2 regions of the Synechococcus sp. W70.1 genome follow, and region 2 is predicted to be linked to the other one. Evidence: predicted binding sites of a transcription regulator. Region 2 holds the regulator's gene; the other holds the start of a gene.
What was found. The regulator HrcA, encoded in region 2, represses chaperone genes, less so after heat shock. The targets are predictions, from matches to a motif close to TTAGCACTCNNNNNNNNNGAGTGCTAA.
Positions count from the first base shown of each region.

Region 1: the regulator HrcA is predicted to act here: its motif matches at 6,349-6,375, upstream of groES (co-chaperone GroES).

Region 1 is NZ_JANSHH010000025.1:16,215-31,815, reverse strand. It holds gene lepA (translation elongation factor 4) at 1-1,714, opposite strand, end outside; gene NW808_RS05795 (ATP-binding protein) at 1,964-3,205, shown strand; gene NW808_RS05790 (DUF3067 family protein) at 3,269-3,586, opposite strand; gene NW808_RS05785 (cytochrome b6-f complex iron-sulfur subunit) at 3,725-4,243, shown strand; gene NW808_RS05780 (apocytochrome f) at 4,397-5,380, shown strand; gene NW808_RS05775 (PhzF family phenazine biosynthesis protein) at 5,433-6,245, opposite strand; gene groES (co-chaperone GroES) at 6,456-6,767, shown strand; gene groL (chaperonin GroEL) at 6,858-8,492, shown strand; gene NW808_RS05760 (DUF429 domain-containing protein) at 8,629-9,465, shown strand; gene NW808_RS05755 (GuaB3 family IMP dehydrogenase-related protein) at 9,493-10,656, shown strand; tRNA gene NW808_RS05750 (tRNA-Val) at 10,695-10,766, shown strand; gene NW808_RS05745 (iron uptake porin) at 11,052-12,632, shown strand; gene NW808_RS05740 (DUF6671 family protein) at 13,120-13,935, opposite strand; gene NW808_RS05735 (SulP family inorganic anion transporter) at 13,988-15,601, opposite strand, start outside.
Region 2 is NZ_JANSHH010000035.1:63,626-79,226, forward strand. It holds gene NW808_RS10660 (acylphosphatase) at 1-247, opposite strand, end outside; gene NW808_RS10665 (hypothetical protein) at 244-438, opposite strand; gene NW808_RS10670 (RNA-guided endonuclease InsQ/TnpB family protein) at 478-1,746, opposite strand; gene NW808_RS10675 (gamma-aminobutyraldehyde dehydrogenase) at 1,924-3,366, shown strand; gene bchD (magnesium chelatase ATPase subunit D) at 3,472-5,484, shown strand; gene NW808_RS10685 (DUF2993 domain-containing protein) at 5,554-6,324, shown strand; gene NW808_RS10690 (sensor histidine kinase) at 6,566-7,675, shown strand; gene NW808_RS10695 (response regulator) at 7,735-8,289, opposite strand; gene NW808_RS10700 (DUF3007 family protein) at 8,449-8,784, opposite strand; gene ndhL (NAD(P)H-quinone oxidoreductase subunit L) at 8,797-9,018, opposite strand; gene NW808_RS10710 (NIL domain-containing protein) at 9,087-9,491, opposite strand; gene NW808_RS10715 (hypothetical protein) at 9,645-9,809, shown strand; gene NW808_RS10720 (endonuclease MutS2) at 9,813-12,200, shown strand; gene hrcA (heat-inducible transcriptional repressor HrcA) at 12,642-13,799, shown strand; gene tilS (tRNA lysidine(34) synthetase TilS) at 13,838-14,833, shown strand; gene trpE (anthranilate synthase component I) at 14,842-15,601, opposite strand, start outside.

The sequences.
Region 1 (15,601 bases), on a different contig from region 2:
CCAGCAGCTTGCGCTTGCGAGTTACGTCTCCCCCGTAGCACTTGGCCAAAACATTTTTGCGCAGCGCAGGGATAGTTTCGCGGGCAATGACGCGCGAGCCAATCGCCGCTTGGATGGGCACCTCAAACTGGTGGCGTGGGATGAGCTCGCGCAACTTAGCCACTAGAGACCGGCCCACCTGAAAGGCTTTGTCCCGATGCACAATCGTGGAGAGAGCGTCCACCGGCTCGCCATTGATGAGGATATCCAAGCGCACCAGATCGTCAGCCCGATAGCCCACCATTTGGTAGTCCATGCTGGCGTAGCCGCGGGTGCGAGATTTCAACTGGTCAAAAAAGTCAGTGATCACTTCCGCCAGAGGCAATTCGTACACCAGCGTCGTGCGGCCCTGAGCCAGATACCTCATATCCTTAAAGATGCCGCGCTTAGTCTCGCACAGCTCCATCACCGCGCCAACGAATTCCTCCGGCAAAATCATCTCCACGCGGACAATGGGCTCCTCAATGCTAAGGCGCTCGTTGGGAGGAGGCAGCTTGCTGGGGTTATCAACCCGGAGCACCGAGCCATTGTTGAGGGTAACTTGATAAACCACCGTTGGGGCTGTAATCACCAGGTCCAGGTCGTACTCCCGCTCTAGCCGCTCCTGAACCACCTCCATATGGAGGAGGCCCAAGAAACCACAGCGGAAGCCAAAGCCCATGGCAGGGGAGACTTCCGGCTCAAAGTGGAGAGCGGCATCGTTGAGCTTCAGCTTTTCCAAGGCCTCTTTGAGTTCGGCGTACTGATCCGAGTTGCTGGGGAAAAGTCCGCAGAACACCATTGGCTTGGCTTCTTTGTAGCCGGGCAGAGGCTCGGGAGCCCTGCGATGAACGAGGGTGATGGTGTCCCCCACGCGGGCGTGCTCAACACTCTTGATGGCAGCGGCAATGTAGCCCACTTCCCCGGCGTGGAGAGACTCAACCGGCTCTTGGTGGGGGCGCATCACTCCCAGCTCAGTAACCTCGTACTCCCGGCCAGAGGCCATGAAGCAAATCTTGTCCCCCCTTTTCACCTCCCCATCCACAATGCGCACATAGACAATCACACCCCGGTAGGGATCGTAGTAGCTATCGAAGATCAAAGCCCGCAAGGGATCCGCTACCGTATCCTGCGGCGGCGGTACCCGCTGCACAATAGCCTCGAGAATCTCTGAGATACCGAGGCCCACTTTGGCAGAGGCTAGGATTGCCCCGCTGCAGTCAAGGCCGATCACCTGCTCGATCTCGGCAATGACTCGCTCGGGGTCGGCGCTAGGCAAGTCAATTTTGTTAATGACGGGGATAATTTCCAGGTTGTTCTCCAAAGCCAGGTAAACATTGGCCAGGGTTTGGGCTTCCACACCTTGAGAAGCATCCACCACCAACAGCGCCCCTTCACAGGCAGCCAGCGAGCGGGAGACCTCGTAGGAAAAATCCACATGCCCTGGCGTATCGATGAGGTTGAGGACATAGTCCTGGCCGTCTTGGGCACGGTAGTTCATGCGGGCCGCCTGTAGCTTGATGGTGATGCCCCGCTCCCGCTCCAGTTCCATGCTGTCTAGAAGCTGCGGCTTCATCTCGCGGGCTGAGACGGTGCCGGTTGCCTCCAGCAGCCGGTCGGCAAGGGTAGACTTGCCGTGATCAATGTGAGCAATGATGGAAAAGTTGCGAATGCGGGAGACGGGGACGTCAGTCATAGAAACCCAGTCAGGGCAAAGATTTTTTACAATGCTAGCTTGTTTGTCCCTCTAGCTAAGCCAAGCTTATCCAGCAGTCGACCACTGTGGCCCGCACTCCTGGCGCAAGCAGGGCTTAGCCACCTGGGTGGGGGTGAAGGCTAGCTGACAAACCAGGGTTAAGGTTTGTTGCATAGTAGGTAGTAGGGTGCCCCTTCGCGCTACTTGGAGGCAGCCCTCTTGGCGCAAGGCTTGGGGTAGCGGGCCGTAATGACTCCCCTAGAAGAAGCGGCGGAAGCGGCGGCTAGGCTGCTGGTGTTTCGGGACATCTGCGCCCATCCCCTGGCCCTAGCCTGGCAGGAGCTCATTCAGCAGTTGATGAGCGGGGATCCCTTGCCCTGCTGGAGAGCCTATGGGCGTTGGTTTGAGCTTTTGGCCCAGCAGGGCTTGAGCTGGCGGGAGTGGCTGATCCGGGAGATCCGCTGGGCCGATAACCCTTTCTCGCGGGCGGCGCTGCAACCGCAAGGGATCCCAGCACCCCTTCTGCAAGCGGCCCGCCACGATCTCCGTTGCCTGCAAATCCTAGCCAATAGCCAGGAGACGATCGCCGAGCAAATGCAGGCGCTGGGCCTAGGGATCTCCTGGCCAGATGAAAACAGCAGCAGCTCTGGCTGGGATCCTCGCCCCTTGGCCGATTGGGGCCAGAGCCTGGAGGCCTTGATTGCCCACTACCGCCAAGCAGGGGCAGGGCTCTGTGGCCGCTATTGGGCCTTTCGCTGGGGGCCAGCAGGGCTAGAAGGGATCCCTGCTCCCGACTTGCCCGAATGGGAAGAGATTTACGGCTACGAACAGCAGAAACAGCAGCTGGCCGCCAACACCGAAGCGCTGCTGCGGGGGGATCCGGCTTTGCATGTGTTGCTCTACGGAGCGCGGGGCACCGGCAAGTCTTCGCTGGTGAAGGCGTTGTTGCGCCGCTACGGCCCGCAGGGACTGCGCCTACTGGAGCTAAGACCCAGAGACTTGATGCAGTTGCCGGAGATCTTGGCGGAGCTGCGACAGCAGGCGCTGCCCTTTGTCTTATTTGTAGACGATCTCTCCTTTGAGGCGGACGAAACCGAGTTTAAGCAGCTCAAAGTGCTCTTGGAGGGAGATCTTGTTCCACCGCCGCCCAATGTGCGCCTCTATGCCACCAGCAACCGCCGCCACCTTATCCGCGAGTTTTTTGGCGATCGTCCCAACCCCCAAGATCAAGAGATCCACGCCTGGGATACGGTGCAGGAAAAGCTGTCGCTGCGGGATCGCTTTGGCCTTACCCTTACCTTTGCCCCTTTTAGCCAAGCCGACTATCTGGCTACGGTGGAACACTTGGCGCAGCGGCTGGGCCTCTCTCAGCCTTTAGATACCTTGCGCCGCCAAGCGCTGATCTGGGCTCAGCAGCAGAACGGCTTCTCCGGTCGCACCGCCCGCCAGTTTTTGCAGGCCCTGCAGGCCGGCCTGGTGGAAGTTGGATAGCCCCAAGCCGGTGGATTTTTTCCGTTGCCGCGATTGCAAACTGCCTTGCAAGGAAGATCCGGGCTACAGCAGCCACTCGCAGGCCCGCTCTCCCACCCCTTGCAAATTCAGAGGAATGGCCACCGCCTTGCCTATGCGAGGTTTCTGGCGGGTAGCCTCAATTTCTCGCCGCACCGTTTCCCACACACCCCAAGCCTGCAGATGGGCCATCACCGACTCCAGGCGAGCCAGATACTCGACTTCCGTCAAGGGGAAAGAGGGCTGCTCTAGGTAGCGCCACATCACCAACAACACCACCCTACCCCCCAAGCGGCGCAGCTGCACGTCGTAGGAGCAGCCCCACTTCTCCCGCAGCAAAGCTTGCAACTCGGATCCCCTCATAGGTTGGCTTGGATGCATCGGCCTCCCCCTCGAGCTGCTCCTAGCTTTGCATTTCTTAATGAAATTGGCTAGGGGGCTCGGTTAGGATGGTGTCGTTTGTCAACGAACGTTAAAACTTCTCAGGCTTTCCTGACCATTATGACCGAAGCGATGAGCAACCTTGAGGCGCCCCCCATGAGCCGGCGGGTTCTCTTGAACGCCCTTCTCAGCGGCTCGGTGGGGGTGGTGGTCGTGGGTGCCCTCTACCCGGTGGTGAAGTATTTCATTCCTCCCTCTGCCGGTGGGACAGGGGAGGGGGTAATTGCCCAAGATGCCCTCGGCAGGCCAATTCGCGTCAGCGAGCTGCTAGCTACCCACGCGGCTACGGACCGCGTCCTGGCCCAGGGCTTGAAAGGGGATCCCACCTACATCGTGATCGACAATGGAGCGGTGGCTAACTACGGCCTCAACGCCGTCTGCACCCACCTCGGCTGCGTGGTGCCCTGGAATGCAGGAGAAAACCTCTTCAAGTGCCCCTGTCACGGATCCCAATATGCAGCCAATGGCAAGGTGATTCGGGGACCGGCTCCCCGTTCGTTGGAGCTAGTCAGCGTCACGGTGGACGGCGACAACATTCGCTTTAGCCCCTGGCAGGGCCCCGATTTCCGCGAGGCCTAAACGCGCCATTGCAGGGCTGGCGGTGGCGAGAGGAAAGCCTGAAGAGGGCACGGCGTTGGTCTTAGCCGGAGCGTCCACAGGCTCTCGAGGAGAGGGCGCAAAAAGCTTTTGCAGAGCTTTTGCAGATTGGAATTGCAATTTTGAGTTGAGCTTATGAAGCGAATTTTTTTCTTGGCCTTGTGTGCGCTGCTGCTAATGGTCGTAGCATCTCCGCCAGCAGCAGCCTACCCCTACTATGCCCAGATGGCCTACGATAACCCCCGCGAGGCAACGGGGAAAATTGTCTGCGCCAACTGCCACCTGAACGCCATGCCTGTCCGGGCTGAAGTGCCGCAGGCGGTTACCCCCGGTCAGGTGTTCACCATTAAAGTTGGGATTCCCTACGACCTAAGCAAGCAGCAGGTGCTAGCAGATGGCAGCAAGGGCGGCTTGAATGTTGGCGCGGTGGTGATCTTGCCAGAGGGCTTCCGCCTGGCCACCGAGGAGGAAATGACCGAAAAGCAGCGGCAGGAGACCGCTGAGACCTACATCACTCCCTACAGTGACCAGAAGCCCAACATCCTCCTGGTGGGGCCGTTGCCCGGTGAGCAGCACCAGGAAATCGTCTTCCCGGTGGTAGCCCCTGACCCGAAAGAGGATCCCTCAGTGGCTTTCATGAAATATCGGGTTTACATTGGCGCCAACCGGGGCCGTGGCCAGATCAACCCCGATGGCAGCCTCAGCAACAACAACGTCTTCCGCGCTCCCGCCACCGGCCGCCTGACCAGCATCGCCACTATCGAGTCGGATCTTAGCGACCTGCCGGCAGAGCTGGCCGCCCTGGTGCCACCCGAATACGAGTTGCCAGGCACGCGAGTGCTCAGCTTCGAAACTGAGAACGGTATCCAGCATCTGGTGGTGCCGCCGGGGCCGGAGTTGGTGGTTAACATTGGCGACAGCGTCAAAGAAGGGGATCCGGTTACCAACAACCCCAACGTGGGCGGCTTTGGCCAAGTGGAGCGGGATCTGGTGCTGCAGAGCCCGGATCGGGTGAAGTGGATGGTGGCCTTCCTGGCGGCAGTGGCTATCACTCAGCTCCTCTTGGTACTCAAGAAAAAGCAAGTGGAACTTATTCAGGCGGCAGAACTTTTGGGCTAGCCCCACCCTTCCCATTATTCCCAGCACCCCGGAACCAGCCGGGGTGTTTTTTCTAAGGAATCCTCAGCTCTCCCACCATCACCAGCACTGCCTGCCCGGCAATCTCCACCCGAGCGCCGAGATAGCGACACCAGAGCTCACCCCCCCGCGTCGAGAGCTGCCGCACCCTGAGCTCAGTTCGACCCAGCCGCTCCGACCAATAAGGCGCCAACAGACACTGGGCAGAGCCGGTTACGGGATCCTCCGGAATCCCCAAGCGGGGGGCGAAAACGCGGCAAACAAAATCCGCTCCCTCCTCTGAATCTGCTCCGGCAGCGGTAACGATTAACCCGGAGACAGGGAGCGCCTCCACCTGAGCCCAATTCGGCTGGACTTGCCGCACCTGCTGCGCCGAAGCCAGCACCGCTACCCCCATGCTGCCGCGGTACAACTCTAGAGGAGGGATCCCCAAGGCCGCCGCCACCTGTTCTTGCGCTTCCAGCCAAGGTTGGGGAGTCTGGGAGGGGAAATCCATCGCTAGCCGCTTTCCTTGCCGCCGCACCAACACCTGGCCACTGCGGGTGGAGAAGGCCACCTCCTGAGCTTCTGGGTGAACTTCGCTCAAGAGCACATGGGCAGCAGCTAGGGTGGCGTGCCCACAGAGATCCACTTCCGTTGTGGGGGTAAACCAGCGCAGGCTGTAGTGGGGGAGGCCATCCCAGGATCCCTGGGGCAGCAAAAAAGCTGTTTCCGACAGATTGTTCTCTGCCGCAATTGCCTGCAACAGCTCCTGCGGCAGCTCCTGGGACAGCAAGCAAACCGCTGCCGGATTGCCCCTAAAGGGCACTGCCGTAAAGGCATCCACCTGAAACAAGGGAATTCGCACCGCCTCTCCTCCCCCAAAAGGCGCAGAGGAAGTCGGGAGATCCACACCCAACCGCCTCGTCTGTCGTTGCAGCTATTGTCAGGCTGCAGAGCTGACTGATAAACTAGCACTCGGAAGCCGAGAGTGCTAAAGCCTCAACGGATGCAAGTTTAGTTGACTCCTCAATCACCCTTTGACTTCCTGCCATAGGCATCACGGAGGACACTTGGTATGGCTGCAGTAACGCTGAACGTCTCTACGCTAAAGCCGCTGGGCGACCGTGTGCTGGTGAAAGTTGCTCAGCAGGATGAGAAAACCGCAGGCGGGATCTTTTTGCCTGACACTGCCAAAGAGAAACCCCAAGTAGGGGAAGTGGTTGCGGTCGGTCCTGGCAAGCGCAATGACGATGGCAAGGTTATTCCAATAGAGCTGAAAGTAGGCGACAGAGTGCTCTACTCCAAGTACGCCGGCACGGAGGTGAAGCTGGGTACCGAGGAGTATGTGCTGCTAGCTGAGCGGGACATCCTTGCCATTGTTCAGTAGTTCTAGCAAGAGGCAGCAAGTGCTGTAAAAGAGACCAACTGCTGCTAGCTTCTAGCTTATCCTTCGTTGGCTGACCGTTGGAGGTTGACTATGGCTAAGTCGATTATTTTCAGCGAAGAAGCCCGTCGCGCTCTTGAACACGGCATGGACATTTTGGCAGAGGCCGTAGCCGTTACCCTTGGCCCCAAAGGGCGCAACGTGGTGCTGGAGAAAAAATTTGGCGCACCCCAGATTGTTAACGATGGGGTAACCATTGCCAAAGAAATTGAGCTGGAAGACCACATTGAAAACACGGGAGTTTCTCTCATCCGTCAAGCTGCCTCTAAAACCAACGACATCGCTGGCGACGGCACCACTACAGCTACGGTCTTGGCCCACGCCATGGTGAAAGAAGGGCTCAAGAACGTGGCTGCTGGCGCCAACCCCATTGCCCTCAAGCGCGGCATTGACAAGGCGGTGAAGTTCCTAGTGGACAAAATTGCTGAACATGCCCGCCCAGTAGAAGACTCCAAAGCCATTGCCCAGGTGGCGGCCATTTCCGCTGGCAACGATGAGGAAGTGGGCCGCATGATTGCCGAGGCCATGGAAAAAGTGGGCCGCGAGGGGGTGATCTCCCTAGAAGAAGGCAAGTCCATGACCACCGAGCTGGAAGTGACGGAGGGGATGCGCTTTGACAAAGGCTACATCTCCCCCTACTTCGTCACTGACACGGAGCGGATGGAGGCGGTTCTGGAGAACCCCTACGTCCTGATCACCGACAAGAAGATTACCCTGGTGCAAGACCTGGTGCCGGTTCTGGAGCAAGTGGCCCGCGCCGGTCGTCCGCTGCTGATCATTGCCGAAGACATTGAGAAGGAAGCCCTGGCCACCTTGGTGGTGAACAAGCTGCGGGGCGTGCTGAGCGTGGTGGCGGTGAAAGCGCCCGGCTTTGGGGATCGCCGCAAGGCCATGCTGGAGGACATCGCCATCCTCACCGGCGGCGAAGTGATTAGCGAGGAGCGCGGCCTGAAGCTGGAGAATGCGCGTCTTGAGTCCTTTGGCTCGGCTCGCCGCGTCACGGTAACCAAAGACCACACCACCATTGTGGCGGAGGGCAACGAAGCGGCGGTGAAAGCCCGTTGCGAGCAAATCCGTCGCCAAATTGAAGAGACCGACTCCACCTACGACAAAGAAAAACTGCAAGAGCGCCTGGCCAAGCTAGCTGGCGGTGTGGCGGTGATTAAAGTGGGCGCGGCCACCGAAACGGAAATGAAGGATCGCAAGCTGCGCCTGGAAGATGCCATCAACGCCACCAAGGCGGCAGTAGAAGAGGGGATCGTCCCCGGCGGCGGCACCACCTTGGCCCACCTAATCCCGGTGGTTACGGAGTGGGCGCAGGCCAACCTGTCTGGCGATGAGCTGGTGGGGGCTATGCTGGTGGCCCGTGCTCTGGGCGCTCCGCTGCGCCGCATTGCCGAGAACGCCGGCCAGAACGGCTCGATTGTGCTGGAGCGGGTGAAAGAGAAGCCCTTCACGGTGGGTTACGATGCCCAAAACGACGCCTATGTGGATATGTTCGAAGCGGGTATCGTTGACCCAGCCAAAGTCACCCGCTCTGCCCTGCAAAACGCTGCCTCGATTGCCGGCATGGTGCTCACCACCGAAGCTATTGTGGTGGACAAGCCCGAACCCAAGAACAACAAGCCAGCTGGCGGTGGCGGCGGCGCGGATGACTACGACTACTAATCCTCCGGCCCGAAGAGGCGGCAGCTTCTCCAGTTAGCAGAGAGTCTGCTGCCTTGCCAGGGCAAAGCTGACTGCTTTTGGGATCCCAGGTGGGATCCCTTTTCCTTCTCCCAGGGGGCCCAGAGGAGAAGGCAGCGTGGCACGGTTAGTCTGCATTGGCCTAGATCTGGCCTGGTCAGCCCGCAACCCTTCGGGGGTGGCGACGCTGGAGGTGGAGATTCGGGATCCCGCCATTCAAAACCTGACAGGCTGCCTGCTGGACAGCCGCCTCCTGGGGACCAATGAGGAAATTGTGGACTACATCCAAGCCCAAGCTAGAGGGGATCCCTGCCTGGTGGCAGTGGATGCCCCCTTGCGCGTTCCTAACTTGAGGGGCCAGCGGCAGGCAGAAGCCGAGCTCAACCGTGTGTTTCGACCCTACGCTGCTGGCGCTCACCCGGCCAACCGCCGGCTTCTGGAAAGAAATGGCCAGGTGCGAGGAGAAGCGCTGGTGCAAGCCCTCGCCCGCTATGGCTTTCAGGAGCAGGCCAGCATCGAGCAGGGGCGCTTGGCCCGTCAGGTTACTGAAGTCTTCCCCCACAGTGCCATCGTGAGCCTGTTTGGCCTTAGCCGCAGCCTCCCCTACAAGGCGCGTCCCCGCCGCAGCTGGCAGGAGCGAGAACAGGCCTGGCGGCTGTACCAGCAACATCTGCGCGCCTTGGCCAGCACCGATCCCTCTCTGCAGGGCCACGAGCCCCTGCTCCAAGTGGAGGTGGGATCCCTTAGAGGCCGCCAGCTCAAAAACTACGAAGACCAAGTCGATGCCTTGATGTGCGCCTACATCGCCCTCTACGGCTTCCGCTGGGGATCCCAGCGCTGCCACAGCTTCGGAAGTCTGCAGGAAGGGCACATCTTCACACCCCTGCCCAAGAGGCTAGTCGACCCCAAAACTTTCTCTGGCTTTAGAGACCTCCTTGGCGGCATGATTAATTAAGGGATCCTCTTGCTAAAGAGGAAAGAAATGAACGTCCAACTGGGCCGCAATCGACAGGCAAGACGGGCTTACGGACTGGATGAGATTGCGCTGGTGCCGGGCAGGCGAACCCTGGATCCCAGCCTGGTGGATACCCACTTCACTATAGGAGGGATCCAACGACCCATCCCCATCATTGCCAGCGCCATGGATGGCGTGGTGGATGTCAAGATGGCGATTTTGCTCTCCAAGCTGGGGGCTTTTGGAGTGCTGAACCTAGACGGGATCCAAACTCGCTACGCGGATCCCGACGAGGTGCTGGAGCAGATTGCCGCCGTTGGCAAAGACGAGTTCGTCCCCCTGATGCAGCGCCTCTACAGCGAGCCGGTCAAGCCAGAGCTAATCCAAGAGCGCATTCGCCAGATCAAAGCTGCCGGCGCCATTGCTGCCGCTAGCTGTGTGCCCGCCCACGCTGCCCAATACGGCCCCCTGGTCGCGGAAGCGGGGGGGGATCTGTTTTTCGTCCAGGCCACTGTGGTTTCCGTCCACCACAAGGTGCCTGAGGGCATGCAAAAGCTCGATTTGGCCCAGTTCTGCCGCTCTATGCCCATTCCCGTAGTGGTGGGCAACTGCGTCACCTACGAGGTGGCCCTAGAGCTAATGCAAGCAGGAGCAGCGGGGGTCCTGGTGGGCATCGGCCCGGGGGCCGCTTGCACCTCCCGCGGCGTGCTGGGGGTGGGGGTGCCACAGGCTACCGCGATTGCCGACTGTGCTGCCGCCCGCGACCAGTTCCTGGCCGAAACCGGCACCTACGTTCCCATCATCGCCGACGGCGGCCTGGTTACCGGGGGTGACATTTGCAAAGCCATTGCCTGTGGGGCCGATGCAGTGATGATCGGATCCCCTTTGGCCCGCGCCTATGAGGCGCCCGGTCGCGGCTTTCACTGGGGTATGGCCACTCCTAGCCCCGTCTTGCCCCGCGGCACCCGCATCCGCGTGGGATGCACCGGCACCCTGGAAGAAATCTTGTGCGGCCCCGCCCGCCTCGATGACGGCACCCACAACCTCTGGGGTGCTCTGCGCACCAGCATGGCTACCCTGGGCGCTGCCAACCTCAAGGAAATGCAGCAGGTGGAGATCTGCATTGCCCCTTCCCTGCTCACCGAGGGCAAGGTGTACCAGAAAGCCCAGAGCCTGGGCATGGGGAGATAGCGCCCGCCAATGCTAAACTCAGTAGCCGGGATCCCCAAGGGCGGTTAGCTCAGCGGTAGAGCGCCTGCCTTACAAGCAGGATGTCACTGGTTCGAGTCCGGTACCGCCCATCCTCATCCAGGCTGGCAGCTTGGGGGATACACCCGCTAGCCAGGGCCGGATCCCTGGGGTAGAGTAATGGGTGTGGAGCCTGAATTATCTAGCCCTGGGGATCTCGCATTGAGTCTGGCTCAAAAAGTGTGTAAAGTGGTAGACGGTATGGACTGGGGCTGTACTATGTTGTTCTTCTAAAGTCCGCAATTGTCAGGCTCGCTCTCGAGGTAGACGGCCTGTTACTTCTAGAAGGCACTGCTACAGCCAAGACAGGTGTGAGGACAGAGAACAAGGAGAGAAACATGCCCGCAAAACACGCGAACTACTGGAAAACGCTGCTGGCTGGGACTCTAGGTGCAGCGGCAGTCTTGACCCCTGGGGTGGCCTATGCCCAAGCGACGGGGCCTGTCACCTCCATCTCTGAACTTTCGGATGTGCAGCCTACTGACTGGGCTTTCCAGGCGCTGCAATCTCTGGTCGAGCGTTACGGCTGTATTGCCGGCTACCCCGACCGCACCTTCCGCGGCAACCGGGCCATGACCCGCTATGAGTTTGCCGCTGGGATGAACGCCTGCTTGGATCGCATCAACGAGCTGATCGCTGCTGGGCTGGCCGACAAGGTTTCCAAAGAGGACTTGGCTACGCTGCAGCGGCTGCAGGAGGAGTTTGCGGCTGAGCTGGCGGCTCTACGGGGGCGGGTAGAGGCAGCAGAGGCCGATATTAACGACCTCAAAGGCAAGGTCTTCAACCCGGTTACCAAGTTGAATGCCGAGGTGATTACGGCTATTCTGGGCAGCGCCCTGACAGAGGATCGGGTTGTTGGGGGAAGGGTTGTGGCTGAGCAGGACCAAGCCAACATGACCCTGCCCTATCGGGTGCGGCTGAACTTCGACGCCTCCTTTGCTGGCCGCGACCGTTTGCGCATCCGCCTGCAGGCTCGCGATGCGGTAACCGCCTTCTTCTCTGGGGATCCAGGCGTTGGCTTCCAAGGGGGTGGCGGTGGCACCTTCACACTGGCCCAGTTGCTCTATCAGTTCCCTGCCTTTGACCGCGCTGCCACCATCTACGCCGGCATCACGGGCACAGGGGTGTCCAGCGTCCTTCAATACAGCGTTCCCTTCGACGCCCTTTCTGAATTTGCCGACCTTCCCAAATCCACGGGAGATGTGCCTAGTGGAACGCTGTTTGGCTTCCGCTATCGTCTCAGCGACCAGCTTCGCTTAGCCTACGCCTACAGCACTCGCGGCGCCCAGGACTTAGGCAGAGGCTTTGGTGACAGCGGTTTGACGGGCAACGACAGCGCTCACACGGTGGAGCTGGGCTTTTTGCCTACAAAAGAGCTGGAGTTCTACCTGCAGTTTGCTACCACCTATCTGCAGGATGCCACAAAAGGCCCCAGCTTCTTGGCCACCGGCAGTAACCTCTTCCGAGGGCCGCTGCGCCGGAATGAGGTAACCACCTCTGCGCAGGTCAATGCCTTTACGGTGGCCGCTAAGTGGGATGTAAGTCCACGGATTACGGTGTCCGGCTGGTTCACCGCTGGCAATGTCGATTACAACCTGCCTAATGTGGTACCGGCTGGCACTATCGATCCAGGTGACGAAGGCTTCAACGGCTGGCTGTTTGGCTTTGTCTTCCCGGATCTGTTCGTGGAGGGTGCCAAAGGTGGTGTGGTCTTCGGCCAGCCAATCGTGACCACTGACAATTCTGGCGTGTGGGATACCCGCCCCTTCGTAGTGGACGTCTACTACAGCTTCCCGGTCAATGAGTACATTACCTTGACACCTGCTGCCTATTTTGTAAGCAACCCCAACGGCGGCAGGCCAGGAGACAACGACCCAACCATTGGTGTGGGCGCTCTGCGGGCAGTGTTTACCTTCTAACCCCTTGCTGTCCTGCCTAGGTTAAAAACAACTTAGGGATCCGCGGCGACGGATCCCTTTTTTGCTTCCCAAGCCTTGCCGCTCTGAAAGACTTATACAACGCTGGACAAAAGCGGACTTTTGCTCCAGGTTGACGCTTTCTTCCTGCTTTCACGACCCGTAGCTAGTGGCAGAGTTTACCCCTACCACCCCGCCAGAGGGATCTCCACAGGCGTCACTTCCCCGCGAGCTGCAGGTAGGTGCTACGAGCCCCCATAAGGCACACCGGCTAAAGACGGAGCCAACTTTAGCCTAGGCAAAGTGCCTACCAGAAAAGATGTACTCGCAAGCCTACTAGCTCAGCCCATCTCCGTCAAGGCAGGAGGTTGGTCATGCCACAAAGTGGCTGATTGTCCAGTGAATCAAGGACTAGAGGAGAGCCCTCGCCCTGGGATCCATTGAGGAAGTTGGAGGGGGCGCCGGGAAGCTAGGGGTTACAAAAAGGGCACTAAGCCGGATCTGCCCAGGTCTCTGCCACAGGCTCGGTGTGGGTGTGGGAACAGCGGGCACAGCCATACACCCATGCCTTGGTTACAGGGGTGGGAGCACCACACTGGCCGCAGGGCAAGCCTGCCAGGGGGCGGATGCGCCAGTAGCCGGGAGTGCCGCAGGCTGGGCAGAGGCTTTGGGCTTTGGCAATGAGGTTTTGGGTGGCTGCCGCGATGACCTGCAGGCGGGTTGGGTTGTACAGGGCCCGCATGTCGGTTTCCAGGTGCAGCCCCTGCTGCCGGGCCAGCAGCTCCTCCACCACCTGCCTCAGGGTTGCTTCGTCTTGGATCCCTTTGTGGATTTGGGGGTTTTCCGGCTGGTCGAGGGCGATCAGGGCATGCTCGGGGGAACCAACTTTTTGGGCAAAGTCAAGCGCTTCCGCAAAACTTTGCACCCAGCGATGGCTGAAATTGGTTGGGGTACTTTCTGCATAGCCCATCAGCTCCAAGGGATCCGCGCCGGATTCAAAAACCTTGAGCATGACCCATTCCTGGTTCCAAGGCATCCAAGGGATCTGGGGATGGGGGCCGAAGGATCCCTCGCTGGCCGAAACCAAGGGGGCAGGGTAAGCTTGGCGGGCTCTCTCGATCTTTAGACGTAGGGTGTGGAGGGGATCCCCTGGCCGGGGGCGCTCCCGCGAGAAGGTGCCGAATTGGTCGGTGCCTAGAGGTATCACCTGCACCTGGATCCCCAGATGCTCGGCCAAGAGAGGGGCAATCACCTCCTCTTTGCGATGCAGGGTTGCCAAGTAGGCAATCCGACCCTTCCAGTCCATAGAGGTGCTGCAAAAAGCCTACAGCTTTTGTCCTCGGGCAAGTCGAGATGGCTCAAACTAGGGGGCTGGGTTTTGCCGCCAAGCCCAAGTGGGCAACGGCCTCGGCCAAAGCGGCCTCTCGGCTTTCCACAAACCGCTCCGCCGGTAGGGGCAAACGTAGGCTTTCCAAGCGCTGCCGGATGCGGCCTCTGGCGCCGACGATCCACACCTGTTTGCCGCGATCTAGGGCCTCGCGAATGGCATTTTCCAGGGAGAGGGTCGCCGAAACCCCCAGCATCGGCACATCCGATAGGTCCACCACCAAAGCTTGGCAGGAGGCTACCGCCTGATATTGGCGGGAAATGGCCTGGGAAACCCCGAAGATCATCGGGCCGCTCAAGTAAAACAACAGCACCTGGCCGCGGCCCTGGCGCAGCAATTCCTTTTCCCGCGGGGTGAGGTCTACGGCATCGTCCGCATCGGTAATGGCTTTCACCTCTTCCGACTGAAGCTCGCTCAGGCGCTGGATGGTGAGCAAGTTGGCCACGAACACCCCCACTCCCACGGCGGCGATGAGATCCACAAACACGGTCATGAACATCACCCCGTACATAATGGCTGCCCCTTTGAGGGAGAGGCGGTGGGCCCGCTTCAGGAAGCTCCAGTCGAGGATGTCCACCCCCACCTTGAAAGCAATCCCCGCCAGCACGGCCATCGGGATCCCTTGGGTCAGGGGAGCGGCAAACAGCACCACCATCAAGAGGATGAGGGCGCGGAGGATACCGGCCAAGGGAGTACGTCCCCCCGACTGGATATTTACCACCGTGCCCATGGTGGCGCCGGCCCCCGGCAAGCCCCCCAGGAAGCCAGAGACCAGGTTGGCAATTCCCTGCCCAATCAGCTCTTGGTCAGAGTCGTGGCGGGTGCGCGTGAGGTTGTCGGCAATCACCGCCGTCAAGAGGGTATCGATGCAGCCCAGCATGCCCAGCACCACCCCGTCCAACACCAGGCTGGCCAAGGCAGCAAAGGGCAGCTGCGGCCATTGCACCTGCGGCAAGCCGGTGGGGATGGGGCCAATGCGCCGCAAATCCCAATCCGCCATGAACAAGCTGGCCACCAACGTTCCCAACACCAGGGCCACCAGCTGGGGCGGCACCGCCCGCCGCCAAGGCTTGGGATAGCCAAAAAGGATTGCCAGCGTTAGCAGACCTAACCCCAGTTCCGGCACCTTGAGGTTGAGCAGGTAGGTCGGCAGGTTCCGCACGGCCCCGATGACTCCCCCCTGGCTAGCGTGGCCCAACAGCGGCGGGATCTGCAGCAAAATCATGATCCAGCCAATCCCCGACATAAAGCCAGAGATAACGCTATAGGGCATGAGGGTAATGTATTTGCCCAGCTTCAGGGATCCAAACACGATCTGAAACAGCCCCCCCAGCATGACCACCGTGAAGGCCGGCGCCAGCCCCTGCTCGGGATAGCGGGCGGTAACCTTGGCAATGACTGCTGTCATCATCACCGTCATCGGCCCGGTGGGCTCGGAGATGAGGGTGGGGGTACCGCCGAACAGGGCCGCAAAAAAGCCCACACACACCGCCCCGTAAAGACCTGCCACTGGCCCCGCCCCGGAAGCTACTCCAAAGGCTAGGGCCATTGGCAAGGACACAATTGCCGTCGTCAGGCCACCGAA
Region 2 (15,601 bases):
CCGGCAGCTCGGGCCGTTGCTCGATGGCCTCTACAACTGAGCCAGGGCTGCCCTGCTGGCACCAGCGCAGCATTGCCTCCACCGCCGCCGGGGATCCCTCGAAAACCGCCTCCACCCGGCCATCCCGCAAATTGCGCACCCAGCCGCCAACACCGGCCTTGCGAGCCATGGCCTCCGTGTAAGCCCGAAACCCCACTCCCTGCACTTGCCCACTGATCCAGACGTGAACGCGAACGGTGTTACTCATGTCGACAGGGATCCCTCCTCCGAGGTGCTGCGGGGTTCTGGAGCTGCTGGCGGCTCGGCTGGCTGGGCTGTGGCTTCTTTGGCCTGCTGCTCTAGGCGCTGCCAGAGAAAGTTGACAAGGGCAACCAGTCCCAGGATCCCCACCGAGATCCCGCAGGCGTACCCAATGGCTTGCCACAGCACAGGAGACATGGGCCAACCTTGCCTGTGCAGAAAGCCGCTCTGAAAGACCTACGAAACGCTCACAAACACTCCTATTTGCGATAGGGCAGTGTTTGTCGCGTCTCTGCTTTCTTCCTGCTTCCGCGACCCATGACTAGTGGCAGAGTTCACCCCTACCACCCCGCCAGAGGGATCTCCACAGGCGTCACTTCCCCGCGAGCTGCAGGTAGCCAGATACCACTGGACCAGGTTGAGGGCAGCGTTCAGGTCGCGGTCTAGCTCCAGACCACACCTTTCACACCGAAACACCCGCTGGTGAAGGAGCATCTTCTGTCGGTGCCCACAGCGAGAACACAGTTGGCTGGATGGATAAAACTTATCCACCACCACCAACTGACAGCCATAGAGCTGGGCCTTGTACTCTAGCTGTCGCCTGAACTCATAAAGCCCACACTCGGCAATACTGCTTGCTAAGCTGCGGTTTTTAAGCAGGTTCTGCACCTGCAAGTCCTCAATCACCACCACCCGGTACTTCTTGGCGAGATAGCTGGTCAACTTGTGCAAGTTGTCCAGGCGGATATCCGCTACCCGCTTGTGGGCCCTAGCAAGCTGCATTACCGCCTTCTTGCGGTTGGCAGAGCCCTTCTGTTTACGGCTCACCCGCCGTTGCAGCCTCACCAAGCGCTTCTGGGCTTTGCGGTAAGGCTTGGGGTTGTCGTTCGCGCTAGCGGCGCGGAGTGCAAACATTTCCCCGCTGGAGCAGGTGGCCAAGCGGTTCACGCCCAAGTCCACTCCCACCACCTCTCCAGTCTTCTCCACCTGCAGAAGTGGGGCCTCGTACTTGAAGGAAATGTACCACCGCCCGGCCCGCAGGCTGATTACAACGTTCTTGGGGGTGGCAGTGGGGAGAATTTCCGCACAGCGCAACCAGCCAAAAATGGGCACCTTGATGCAGTTACCGGAAATACGGATATTGCCTTCGAGATAAAAGCTTTCCCGTACCCCCTTACGCTTGAAGCGGGGAAACCTACCCTGCCCGCTCCGCCAGCGTTTGAGGGCCTGCTCCAAGTTGCGGAGGGCCTGCTGTGGGGCACACTTAGAAGCCTCGTAGTACCAAGGGTTGGCTTTCTTGACCTCTGCCACTAAGCGCTTATGTAGGTCGTTCGCGGCAGCGGTGCGGAGCACTTTAGCTGTAGGCAGTTTTTGCTTGGCCTCAACAGCTTGCTTGCAGATAGCCAAGCCCCAGTTGTAGGCGTGGCGAGCCACCCCAGCATGCCGGGCTGCCAGGGTTCGCTGCTTGTTGTTGAGGGCCAACTGGGTTTTAAAGCCCAGCAGCATGGGACTAGGAGTGTTGGGTAGCTTGCTTGAGTATTGTGAGTCTTTCTGCCTGCTGTTGTCTACCCCCTTCTGGCCTTATTCAGAGGAGATAGCAGAGAGGGAGGCAACGCCTCCCAAGCTGGGCAAGATTGGGCACAATGGGAAAAAGTGTTTCTAGCAAGCAGTTGAGAAGCGGCCATGGCCCATAAACTCTGGATCAATGGCCAATGGGTCGACAGCCAAGGGGGAGACCTAATGGTCATCGAAAACCCGGCCACTGGCGAGAAATTGGCAGAAGTGGTGGACGCCAGCCCTGCTGATGTGGATCGGGCCGTGCAGGCTGCCCACACCGCTTTCTCCGATGGCCGCTGGTCCAAACTCACCCCTAGCGAGCGATCCCTGGCCCTCTGGAAACTGGCCGATCTCCTCGAAGCTCACGCCGCCGAACTGGCGCGTCTGGAGTCGGAAAACACTGGCAAGCCCTACGAGGCCGTCAGTTTGGGGGCGGATCTGCCCTTTGCGGTAGATAACTTGCGTTTCTTTGCCACTGCCGCCCGCGACGCCCATGGCCTCAGCGCCGGGGACTATGCCAAGGGCTACACCTCGCTCTTTCGCAAAGAGCCGGTGGGCGTGTGCGCGCAAATTACCCCCTGGAACTACCCGCTGCTGATGGCCATCTGGAAACTTGGCCCTGCGCTGGCAGCTGGCTGTACGGTGGTGCTCAAGCCCGCCCCTGTTACTCCCTTGACCACCCTGAAGCTGGCGGAACTGATTGCCGAGGCCGGGATCCCGCCAGGCGTGGTTAACATCGTTACTGGGGGCAATGCCACGGGTCAGGCCTTGGTGGAGCATCCCTTGGTGCGCATGGTCAGCTTTACTGGCTCCACCGCCACCGGCAAGCAGGTGATGCGCACGGCTGCCCACACCCTCAAGCGGGTGCATCTGGAACTGGGGGGCAAGGCCCCGTTTTTGGTTTTCGAGGATGCCGACGTGGAAACAGTGGCCGCCAAGGCTGCTTTTGCCGCCACCTTCAACAGCGGCCAGGACTGCACAGCAGCCACCCGCGTCTATGTGCACGAGAGCAAGCTGGCGCAGCTTCAAGAGGCCATTGTCGAGGCCATGCGCAACGTCAAGCTGGGATCCCCCTTTGAGCCAGGAGTGGAGATGGGACCCTTGATCTCGGCAGCCCAGCGGGAGCGGGTGATGGGATTCGTGGAGCGGGCCAAAGCCGAGGGAGCTAAGGTGCTGACCGGCGGGCGGATCCCTTCCCTCCTGGATCGGGGATACTTCTACGAACCCACGGTGATTACCCATGTCGATCAAAAAGCGGAGATTGTGCAGAGCGAGGTTTTTGGGCCAGTCCTCACCCTCAGCTCGTTCCGCGAGGACGAGGAAGCGCTACGCCTGGGCAATGACGTCCTATACGGGCTGGCGGCTTCTGTGTGGACTCAGGACATCGGACGAGCCCTGAAACTAGCCGCCGAGCTGGAGGTGGGCACCGTCTGGATTAACGACCACCTGCCCATAGCCTCAGAGGCTCCCCACGGCGGCTTCAAGCAGTCGGGCTTTGGCAAGGATCTCTCGGCAGAGGCCGTGCGAGAGTATCAAGCGACCAAGCATGTGATGATTGCTACTGGCTGAAATCTCGTTCGAGGAAGAGGCTAGTGGCAGCCGGTCGGCCATGCCTTGGGGAACTCCTCCAAGCGATAGACTTGGGTGTATTGCACCCCCTGTTCTCCGTTGCCAATGGCCACGTCCTACTTCTCAACCCCAGGATCCGCAACCCTAGCCCCTCCCCGCACTTTCCCTCTCACTGCCGTAGTCGGCCAGCAAACCGCCAAGCTGGCTCTGTTGTTAGCGGCGGTGGATCCCAGCTTGGGAGGAGTGGTGCTGGTGGGGCCGCGCGGCACAGCTAAGTCCGTCTTGGCCCGAGGCATTCACGCCCTCCTACCCCCCATTGAGGTCATTGCCGGCTCCTACTGCAACGACGATCCGGCACGGCCCGAGACGTGGTCGGACTGGGCCAAGACCCGCTACCCCCAGGGAACGACGCCCCCTACCCAGGTGATAGCTCCTCCCTTTGTCCAGGTGCCTTTGGGGGTGACGGAGGATCGGCTGCTGGGATCGGTAGATGTGGAGGCCTCGGTAAGGCAGGGGGAAACGGTTTTTCAGCCGGGGCTCTTGGCTGCCGCCCACCGGGGCGTGCTCTACGTAGACGACATCCACCTCTTAGATGAGGCCATTGTCAACCTGCTGCTGGCGGTGGTGGGGGACGGGGTAAACCGCCTGGAGCGGGAAGGGCTGAGCCTGCAGCACCCCTGCCGGCCTCTTTTGGTGGCCACCTACAACCCCGAAGAGGGATCCCTGCGCCCCCACCTGCTAGATCGCCTGGCGCTGGTGGTGCCGGTGGGGCAGGAGCTGAGCCTGGAAGAGCGCGAGGAGATTGTCCAGCGGGTAACGCAGTTTGTCGATGCCCCCGAGCCTTTCTTAGCCAAGCACCAGCCAGAACTGGAAGAGATCCGCACCCGCATCCTCCTGGCGCAGGAGTGGCTGCCCCAGGTCAAGCCGCAGCGGGAACAGATCCACTACCTGGTGCAAGAGGCCATCCGCGGCAACGTCCAAGGGCATCGAGGGGAGCAGTTTGCCCTGCGGGCTGCCCGCGCCCTGGCGGCTCTGGAGGGGCGGGATCGCCTGGTGGCTGAGGATTTGCAACAGGCCGTGCAACTGGTGCTGCTGCCCCGGGCCCGCTATAACCCCGACCCGCCACCCCCTCCACCCCAATCCCAACAGCCGGATCCCCCACCCAGCTCCTCCGATAACAGCGACCCAGAGGAGACGGATCCCCAGCCGCAAAGCCCCAGCCTGCCGCAGGAGTTTTTCTTCGACCCCGAGCAGGTGGCCCTCGACCCACGCCTCTTGGCCTTTGCCCAGTCCCTCACCCAACAGGGGAAAACGGGCTCCCGCAGCCTGGTGTTCAGCACCGACCGGGGCCGCTACGTCAAGCCCATCCTGCCCCGGGGAGCCAACCCCCGCATTGCCGTCGACGCCACCCTGCGGGCTGCTGCTCCCCACCAAAAAAGCCGCCGCCAGCGGCAGCCAGGGCGGAGCGTTATTGTGGAACCTGGCGACATCCGCGCCAAGAAACTGGTGCGCAAGGCCGGGGCCCTTGTAATCTTCGTGGTGGACGCCTCTGGCTCCATGGCCCTCAACCGCATGCAGGCGGCCAAAGGCGCTGCCCTGCGCCTGCTGACCGAGGCCTACCAAAACCGGGACAAGGTCGCCCTCATCGCCTTCCGTGGGGAAACCGCCGAAGTGCTGCTGCCCCCCACCCGCTCCATTGAGCTGGCCCGCCGTCGCCTGGAATCCCTACCCTGTGGCGGGGGATCCCCCCTGGCCCATGCCCTCACCCAGGCGGTGCGCTTGGGGGTGAACGCCCGCGCCAGCGGCGACGTGGGAGAGGTGCTGCTGGTGGCCCTTACCGATGGCCGGGCCAACATCCCCCTCAGCCGCTCGCTGGGACGGAGGGAGGGCGAGCCTGTTGACATCAAACAAGAGTTGCGAGAGATTGCCCTGCGCATCCGCGCCTTGGGGCTAAAGTTGCTCTTAATCGACTCGCAAAGCCGCTTCGCTGCAACTGGCTTTGGCGCTGAGCTGGCGGAACTGGCGGGCGGACGCTACTTCCACCTCCCCCGGGCCACTGACCAGAGGATTGCAGCCGTAGCCCGCTCGGCCCTTCGAGAGGAACGTAGCTCTCCCTAGGGAAGCCGCGCTTGTAACTTTTCTTAATGGCTTGGCTATGATCCCTGTAGGCGCTCCTCACCTTGCCCTATGGCCACAGGACTCCTGCCAGAGCTCTCTCTGCCCCATTCCATGCTCACTGACTGGGTCAGCCGAGGGGTGAGCGCTGCCATTCGTGCCCTTTTTAAGCAAGCCGGGCGGCTGGAGGCACGGGTGCGAGCAGAGCCGATGGCCAAATTGCTGCAAGGGTGCATCGACAGCTTCGAGCTGGTGGGCCAGAACTTGCAGATGTACAACGGCCTGCGGCTTTCGCTTCTGGAGCTATTTTGCAATGCCGTGGCCATCGATTTCAGCCAAGTCTGGCAAGGGCGGATTAGACTGCGCCAGCCGGTGCAGGCTAGGATGCGGGTGGTGCTGAGCGAGGCGGATCTGGCGCAATCCTTCAACACCCCTCTTGTGCTGAACAAGCTGGCCCAGGCGGGGCAGGAAGGCCAGCCCCTGTCGTTTCACCAGGTAGAAGTGCGCATCACCCCCGAGCAGCGGTTGCAAGTGCGGGCCAAGGTGCAGCAAGGAGAAAGCAGGGTTTTTCGGGTGGGCTTCTCCGCGCGCGTTGAGGTGATAGAGCGCCGCCGCATCTGCTTGGCCGATCCGTTCTTTGAGGGCGATACAGAAGAGGAGCGCCTCCTAAGCCGGGCTTTGGTCGACCACCTGAATGCGCTCCTGGATTTGGACCGACTGGCCTTGCAAGGGAGCAAGCTGCAGGTAGATCGGGTGTGCCTCCAGCCTCAGCAGATGATCCTCTCCGGCAGCGCCACCTTGGTGCGGTTTCCCACTCGCCAACCCCAGCGGGAAAATGCTTGACAATCCTTCAGAGGGCGGGTACGCTCGAAGGCGGTGAGGAGTGAAGAGAAGAAGCCTCTGGGGTCGAAACACGGACAGACACCCAGAGGTTTTTTCATGACCTCTGAAAGCTCTAGCCTTTGAACCCCGGGGGTGTTTTTGGTCCTCTTGCCCTGCTTGGTCAAAAAGCCTGCCTAGCCAGACAGCTCTTGGCGCAACTTGAGGAGACCTGGAAAGCTTTCCCGGAGTTTGGGGATGTCTTTTGCCAGCCCTCTTGACCGGTTTGCTCGTCTCTGGCCTAATTCAAGGCAAACCTCTCTCCCCTTCTCCCTTGAGATACTTCTGGCGACGTCGCTTTCCCCACAACCTGCGCACTCAGGTGGCGCTGGTCATTGCCAGCCTTTCCTTTGTCCCCAACCTGGTTTTCATCCTGTCGGTGCCGTGGATCCTGGCCGATAGGCAGCTCAGCAGTGAGGGATCCGCCCTGCTGCTGCTGTGGATCCCTTTGCTGGCGGTGCTATCGGCGCTGGCGGGCTATGCCTTGTCTTCCATGCTCTTGCGGCCCCTGACCTTGCTGGCCCGCGAGCTAGCTCACCTAGAAACCTTGATTAACCAGCCAGACCGCTGGACTTTGCTGCTCCGCCCAGGGGATCCTCAAGAGGTTTTGATCCTGCGGCAAGCCCTTGCCCACCTGCTGCGCCAGATTCAAAGCAATCAAAGACAGCGGGAGGCCTTCACTGCCACTCTGGTGCACGATCTAAAGACTCCTCTCATCGCCTTTGGGCATCTGCTAGGCGCCCTCAAGCAGGAGCTGCCCTTGAGTCGTCAGGAGCGGCTAGCCCTGCTGGATCGCATGCTGGAGGAAAACCAACGCAACCTGGCGCTGGTGCAAAAAATGGTGGAGGTCTACCGCCTGGAGCGGGGGGAGATTGCCCTGCATCCCCGGCCCTGCGATCTCGGATCCCTGGCTCGGCGGGTAGCCAACCGCATGGGATCCCTGGCGCGAGAGCGGGGGATTGACCTGGGCGTGGAGGGAGAAGGCTGGGGCAACGCCGATGAGGCCGAGCTGGAGCGGGCGCTGGTGAATCTGGTGGACAATGCCCTGCGCTATGCCCGCCGCGCGGTGGTGCTGACCGTTGGCCCCCGCCAGATCCAGGTGCGAGATGACGGACCCGGCCTGCCAGCTCCCCTAGAAGATCTGGCCCAGCCCTACATTGCCCAGACCATTTCCATTGCCGGTCAGCACTATCCAACTGGCTTGGGAGGTCTGGGACTCTACATTGCCAAGCGCATCCTGGAGGCTCACGGAGGAGACCTGCGGCTGGTGGAGACGGGATCCCAAGGCACGACTCTGGCCCTGGTGCTGCCCTGATCTCCAACCTTGCCCGAGGTAGTCCCCCGCTTTGCGTTAGCAGGGCGGAGCGCTGGCAACTACTCGACGGGGCGGCCCCGATACATCAACCGGTACTTTGCCGGCTGGGTCTCAGCCTTTTGCTCCTGGTGTTCTTCTGCTGCCTCAGGCAGAGAAGAAACGGGCTTGCCACTCCCCAGACCTGCCTGCTCGAGAGCGGTATAGAGGGCTTGCACATCGATGGGAAGAGGCCAGCCGGCGGCTTTGTACACTTGCTCAAGGGGAGGGAGGATGTCGTCCGCCTCTGCCAAGCCTGGGATCATCTCTGCTGCTCCCTGGGAGATGGCCCAACGTCGCTCAGCAGGTTCGATGGGGCGCCGAGGATGGTGGGTGAGGATCACAGGGACAGCCGGGAGCCTGCTCCGGCACTCTCGGCAGAAGGCGTAGGGGTTAAAGAGTCCCGTTGTTATATCCACTACCATCAAGTCTAGGGGCTGGCATTGCGTTGCTGCCACTTCCGCCAGATCTGGCCGCGGCGAAATGAGCACCACCCTATGCTGCTGAGACTCCAGCGCCAACTTCCAGAGCTGCGCTTGGAAGGGCTGGCCCTGAGCTACCAGGACGGTCTTAGTCACGGCAAGGGGGAATACGTAAGCAAAATGGGAAGTCAAAACCTGTACCACTTAGCTTGCTTTCCTAGCCCTGCTTGCAGTGCAGAATAGCCTTGCCAAAGGGAGAAAGTAGTAGCTGGGTATACAGGCGCCGTGCCCCTCTTCTACCTTGCGAAAGCAGCTCTAGCGCCTGTCCGGCCCAGGCCAGCTAACTTCCCCTTCGGTTTCGGATTCCAGTTCGGCCTGCAGGGCCTGCCACTCCTCCAGCGAGAAAGAGCGGAGTTTCTCTTCAATTTGCTGCCTTTCGAAACTGGCCCACTGGGCCTTCAGAGTCATCTCGCCGCTTAGAACCCGCCTCAGGTAACTCACCGTCCAGCCCAGGCACCCCAGCATAAACGCCGCACTCGACACCTGCTGTGCCGTTCCCGTGTCTAGGCCGGCCCAAAGCAACAGACCGTAAAGAACGCCTCCCCCCAGCAGCAGGGCCAGGCCAATGCTGAGGATATCTCGTCTGCGCATAGCTCGAGGGCTCTAGAGGGAACGCGGCTTAGGCCGAAACGTCATGAAGGGGGCTACCAACACCATGCCGGGGAAGAAAAACAAGACCAGGAAAAACATCAACACCTTTTCCCAGGCGCCGCTGCAGTTCCAGCGCTTGTCCACGTACACCAAAGACAAAAACGGCAGCACCAGCAGGTAAAGAGCTGCTAGAGCACCATAAGTTGCCCAAACTAGCCAGGTGGTAGAAGCCATGGTGAGCTTGCCCCAGAACCTAGTACTGCCCATTCTACTCTTGGGAGAGGTCGCCAGCTCAAGGCTGCCTACAGGCTGGCGCTAATGGCCCCAACCGGACAGGTGGGAATGCACTGTTCGCACATGACGCAGCGGTTGCGCCGGAACTCTAGCTTCCAGTCAGGAGCTGAAATCTTCAGGGCTTCGGTAGGGCAGACTCCCGTGCACAAGCCGCAGTCTACACACAAATCCGGGTCAATCTGAATTTCCTTGGTCTGGTCAGCCACCTCGATCCCCAGCGACTGCACCCACTCCAGCCCTGCTTCCACTTGGTCGATATCTCCGGAGAGCTCCACCACGAGGGTGCCCACTTCATTGGGACTGACCCTAGCGCGCAGGATGTTGGCCGCCACGTCGAAGTCTTTGGCCAGGCGGTAGGTAACAGGCACGTTCACCAAGTGCCGCGGGAAGATCAACGTTACTCGTTTGCGCACGGAATCTCAGACTGTGGGTTGAGCATTGGCCAGGAAGCCTCGCTTTTCAGTATGGCAAGGCCTCTTCCTGCAGGGGTAGAACCTCTCCGGTTGGAAGCTCCAAGAGGTACCCCGGAGCCTGCCACAATAGGAGCAGAGCGTTCTTTGAACCCCATGGACTCAGCCCGGCCCTGCCTCAACTCCGAGCACTACCGACAGATGTTGGTGCGCGATGGCGAGCGGCGCTTCCGCGAGTGGCACACCGCTTTTCTCAACTACCAGCGGCAATTTTTACGCGAGATGGAGCGACTGCGTCTTCGGTATTCTTCAAATCGCTAGGTAATGCCTACGGCTATCCCTTCGGTCTCTTCTTGCCCCGACTCTTCCCTCCGCCAGGAAACCTTGGAACTGTTGGAGTGGCCCCGCCTCTGTCAGCAGCTAGCCACTTTTGCGGCTACACCTCTGGGCCGTCGCGCCTGTCTGGAGCTGGATCCCTGGCGTAGCCGCGAGGAGAGCGAGGCCTACCTTGACCAGACCGAGGAAGCTATACAGCTGGATCGCAGCCAGCCGGGAGGGGTTTCCCTGGAGGGGATCCACAACTTGCTGCCGGCCCTGGAACGGGTCGAACGAGGGGGTGTCCTGAGCGGGGAAGAGCTGATCCAGATTGCCACAACCCTGGGAACTGCTCGCCGCCTTCGTCGCCTCATCGATGAGCAGGAGCACCTACCCCGCCTGCAAGAGTGGGTGAGCAGCCTGCGCACCTACCCTGAGCTGGAGCAGGAGATCTTCCGCTGTCTGGACGAGCACGGCGAGGTGAGAGATAGCGCCAGCCCAGCCCTTGCCGACCTGCGCCGTCAGCACCGCCTTTTTCGCAGCCAGATCCAGGAACGCCTGCAAGAGGTGATGAGCCAGTGCCCACAGGCGCTGCAGGATACCCTGATTGGCCAGCGGCAGGGACGTTTTGTGCTGATGGTGAAGGCCACCCACCGGGATCTCATCCGCGGCCTTGTCCACGACAGCTCTGCCAGTGGGGCTACCCTCTATGTAGAGCCTTATGCGGTGGTGGAGCTGGGCAACCGCTTGCGAGAAACCGAGGCTCGCCTCCGGGCGGAGGAGGAGCGAATCTTGGCGGCGCTCTCGGCCCAGGTGGGAGCCGTGGCTGCCGACTTGGAGCACCTGCAAGCGGTGATGGTGAGGCTGGAGGTAGCCCTGGCTCGCGCCCGCTATAGCCTTTGGTTGGAGGGCAACCGTCCGCAGTTTGTTGCCGGTGGATTGCGCCTGCGCCGGGTTAGACACCCTTTGCTGTGGTGGCAGGCCCGTCAAGAGGGCAAGGGCCTAGACGTGGTGCCCATCGATTTCACCCTCCCCGAGTCTATTCGTGCTGTGGTCATCACTGGCCCTAACACCGGTGGCAAAACCGTTGCCTTGAAGACGCTGGGCCTGTTGGTGCTGATGGCCAAAGCAGGGATCTTCCTGCCAGCTCAAGATCCGCCCCAACTGCCTTGGTTTGACGGGGTCTATGCCGACATCGGTGACGAGCAATCGCTGGAGCAAAACCTCTCCACTTTCTCGGGCCACATCCATCGGATTAGCCGCATTGTGCAAGCTCTGCAATCCAGTCCAGCGCCGGCCCTTGTTCTGCTGGACGAGGTGGGGGCGGGCACGGATCCCACCGAAGGCGCTGCCCTAGCGGCTGGGCTATTGGAGTATCTCTCGGAAAAGGCCCTGCTGACTCTGGCCACCACCCACTACGGCGAGCTGAAGGCCCTCAAGTACCAGCACCCCGGCTTTGAAAATGCCTCGGTGGAGTTTGACGAGGCCACCCTGGCTCCTACCTATCGCCTGTTGTGGGGGATCCCGGGCCGCTCCAACGCCTTGACCATTGCCCAGCGGCTGCAGTTGGATCCGGAGATCCTGCGGCGGGCCCAGCGGCGTCTGCAGGGAGAAAGCCAAGTGGATAAGGTCATCGCTGGGTTGGAAGCGCAGCGGGCTCAATTGGAAGAGCGGGCAGCCCAGGTGGGATCCCTGCACCAAGAGCTAGAGACCCTCTACCGCCAAATGCAAGAGCGCAGCCGGCGGCTGGCCGAGCGGGAGGCCCAACTGGAATACCAGCAGCGCCAGGGGCTGGAAACTCTGCTAGCTACTGCCCGCCGAGAAGTGGCTGCTGCCATTCGCAAGCTGCAACAGGGGGACGCTCCTCAACAGGTAGCCGCCCATCTCGAGCAAATCCGCAAGCGCTACTTGCCGGCGCCTCAACCTGTGGACACGGAGTTTGTGCCGGAGGTGGGGGACCGGGTGCGGCTGCGGGGGCTGGGACAAACGGGAGAGGTCATTGCCGTCGAAGGAGAGGTGTATGTGGTGCGCAGCGGCCTCCTCAAGTTCACCGTGCCAAGGGCCCAGTTGGATCCCCTCGATGAACACCAGGCTAAGCAGCGCCAACGCCCCAAGGCTCCACCTCCCCCGCCACCAGCCACCGCCCCCCTTAACCTGCGCACCAGCCACAACACCCTTGATCTAAGGGGGAAAACCGTGGCTGAGGCCGAGGCTATTCTCGAAGCGCACTTGGCCCAGGCACCTCCTGGTCCCGTTTGGATCATCCACGGCCACGGCACGGGTCGCCTCAGGGCGGGTATCCGGGCCTATCTCCAAAATCACCCGCGCGTTCAGAGTTTTGCCGCGGCGGCTCCCCAGGAGGGAGGAAGCGGCGTAACCGTGGCCCAGTTGCGCTAGCAAGGAGCAGGGGGATCCCCCAAGCCTCTAGCGGAGCTCGATACTCCCAGGCCTTTGCTTATCAACGGAATCTTCCCCTGCCCCCCAAAACGGCTACCCTCAGAGCAGCTAGGCGAACTCTCAGCTCCTGGAGCAACCTCAGAACAAAAGGTTACAAAGGGGATAAAGGTAAGCCCTGTTGCCCCAGAAGTAGCAGCTCTGGGGAAAGCTTAGGGCGAACCCAACGCCTCTGTCGGTATTTTGCAGCTTTCCTTGCCAGGCAGTCCACCCCAGCGAGGTTAATTAAATTGTCAAAAAGTCAAAAATTATCAATTCATCAATACGAAGCGTTAGGTAGACTAAAGGTTCATTTAGATTGGTATCTCAGTCCTCAACAGGAATCTACCGGTTGCTTGGCAGTCTGCTTTGAGATACGGGTTAACTAGATTCTTTTGAGCGGCCATGAAACTTGAACTGACTCCCCGCCAGCGGAAGATTCTCTGGGCGACAGTGCGCAGCTACATTGCAACGGCTGAACCTGTCGGTTCCAAGACTTTGGCTCAGTCGTATAACTTTGGGGTAAGCACAGCCACCATTCGCAACGACTTAGCCACTCTTGAGCAGGCGGGGTTGCTGTTCCAGCCCCACACCTCTGCCGGTCGGATCCCTTCCGACTTTGGCTATCGGGTTTATGTCAACGATTTGTTGACCTCCGTCGGCATGGAGGGGATCCCCGACGACGCTCCCCAGCCAGAGCCCCACCCTGCGCTGCAGCGGCTGTTGGATCAGGTTAGTCGCGAGCTGGGAGACGACCTCGACAGTTTCCTCCAGAGGGTGGCGCAGCTTCTGGCCCACGTGAGCGGCTGCATTGCCCTCATCACCCCACCTCAGGGGCCCCTTGTAGCCATTCACCACGTGCAGCTGCTGTCGGTAGGGCCGGGACGGGTGATGGTAGTGGTGGTTACCGATTCCTACCAAGCCCATTCAGCCCTGGTCAGCCCACCGGCATGGCCCGACAGCCGCTATGAGGATTTGGAAGACGAGCTGCAGCTACTGAGCAACTTTCTCACCCTCAAGCTGCGGGGCAAGACTTTTGCCGAGCTGCAGGATCTGAGCTGGCTAAAGCTAGACGAAGAGTTTCGCGCCTACAGCCAGTGGCTGCAGCAACTGCTGCGCTCAGTGGTCCAGCGCTACCTGCGGCCCTCTTTGGGGCCTGTGTTTAGCGCAGGCATGACAGAGCTGATGCGGCAGCCAGAGTTTTCTCAGACCCAACGGGTGCAAGCGGTGGCCCAGTTGATTGAGGCGGGATCCGAGCAACTGCAGGGGATGATTGGGCTCTATACTACCAGCCCCCCAGATTGCCAGATCTCTAGCGAGGCTACTCCTTCTGCCCCGCCCTCCTCTGGCGATCCCTTCCACACCATCCCGGTGGTCATCTACATTGGCAGCGAGAATCCGCTAGAGTCTCTGCGCCACTGCACGGTTATCGCCTCAGTCTACCGCCGTCGCTCGGCGCCGCTGGGGACGGTTACCGTGCTGGGGCCAACGCGGATGGCCTACGAGCGGAGCATTGCGGCGGTGCAGACGGTGGCCTCCCATCTCACGCGGGCTCTGGCCTAGGAAGTCTAGGTGCAAGTTCCCAAGAGCAATCGCCCACCGTGGCCAGACTCTCCCCTCTTCACCTACGCGTTCAGTGTGCCATCCGCGAGCGGCAACTGCTGCGCCCCGGCCAGCGGCTGCTAGTGGCCTTTTCCGGCGGGCAAGATTCTTTCTGTCTGCTCCAGATCCTGCGCGATCTGCAGCGGCGCTGGAACTGGCAAATCTTTGTCCTGCACTGTAACCACCGCTGGTCGGAGGATGAAACGACGTGTGCTTGCTTCTTGCAAGAGTGGCTGCAGCAGCAGGGCCTGCCTCATGCCATTGAAACTGCCGATCCCATCCGCTGGGATGAGGCGGGGGCCCGAGTTTGGCGCTACCAACAGCTGGACAAATGGGCGCGCACCTGGAATTGCGAGGCAGTGGTTACGGGACACACCGCCAGTGACCGCGCGGAGACGTTCTTGTGGAACCTGCTGCGGGGCACAGGGGCAGCTGGGCTAGCTAGCCTGGATTGGCGGCGGCGTTTGGACGAGCGGGATCCCTCCTCCGCCTGGCTGGTGCGGCCCCTCCTAGGCCTTTTCCGGTGGGAAACAGAGGAGTTTTGCCGGCAGTACCAGCTGCCGGTCTGGCCGGATCGCAGCAATCAAGATTTGGCGCACGGACGCAACCGGCTCCGCCTGGAGGTGATACCCTATCTCAAGCAGCACCTCAATCCCCAGGTGGAAAAAGCTCTGAACCGGGCCGCCATCTTGTTACAAGCAGAACATGAACTGGTGGTGGCCCAAGCCGCTCAGCTATGGCCGCAGGTGTATGAGCCGGCCCTGCCGGGGTTGCGGCGGGATCCCTTGCGAGCTGCTCCCCTTGCGCTGCAGCGGCAAGTCCTGTTTCAGTTCTTGTCCTTGCTGCTCCCCCATCACCCCACCTTTGAGCAGGTGGAAGCCGGGGTCCGGCTCCTCAAAGCAGGTCGCCGCAGCCGCAGCCCCGACTACCCCGGCGGTGGCTGGCTGGAGGTGAAGGAAGAGTACTTGGCTTGGGTTTCTCGCCCTTGCGCTTAACAGCAGCGCTAAAGCGCCCCGGAGCCACCCTGGCTTTCCTGCAAGCTGGCTACAGCCATGAGCATGCCCCGCGCTTTGTTCAAACATTCTTGGTACTCCCGCTCCGGCTCCGAGTCGGCCACAATGCCCGCCCCCGCCTGCACACTCACCTGGCCGCGGTGAACCAGGAGGGTGCGGATGGTGATGGCGGTGTTCAGTTGGCCGGCAAAGTCGTAGTAGCCGTAGGCGCCAGCGTAGGGGCCGCGGCGGCACCCTTCCAGTTCGTGGATAATCTGCATGGCGCGGATCTTAGGAGCGCCGGTAACCGTGCCCGCAGGAAAGGTGGCCCGCAGCAGATCCCAGGCGCTGTAGCGGGGATCCAACTGCCCCACCACGTTGCTGACAATGTGCATCACGTGGCTGTAGCGCTCAATCTGCATTAGGTCGTCCACCTGCACGGATCCCAGGCGGCAGACCCGGCCCAGGTCGTTGCGGGCCAAGTCCACCAGCATCACATGTTCCGCCCGCTCCTTGGGATCCGCCAACAGCTCCTGCTCCAACTGGCGGTCTTCGGCAGGGGTAGCGCCGCGAGGGCGGGTGCCGGCAATGGGACGAACGGTGGCAAGGCGCTCTTCCCCAACGCGGCTGAGCTTGACCATCACCTCTGGGCTGGAGCCGACAAGGCAAAGATCGCCAAACTGCAGAAATGCCATGTAGGGAGAGGGGTTAATGAGCCGCAGGGAGCGATAAAGCCGGAAGGGATCGCCGGCAAAGGGAGTGGTGAAGCGC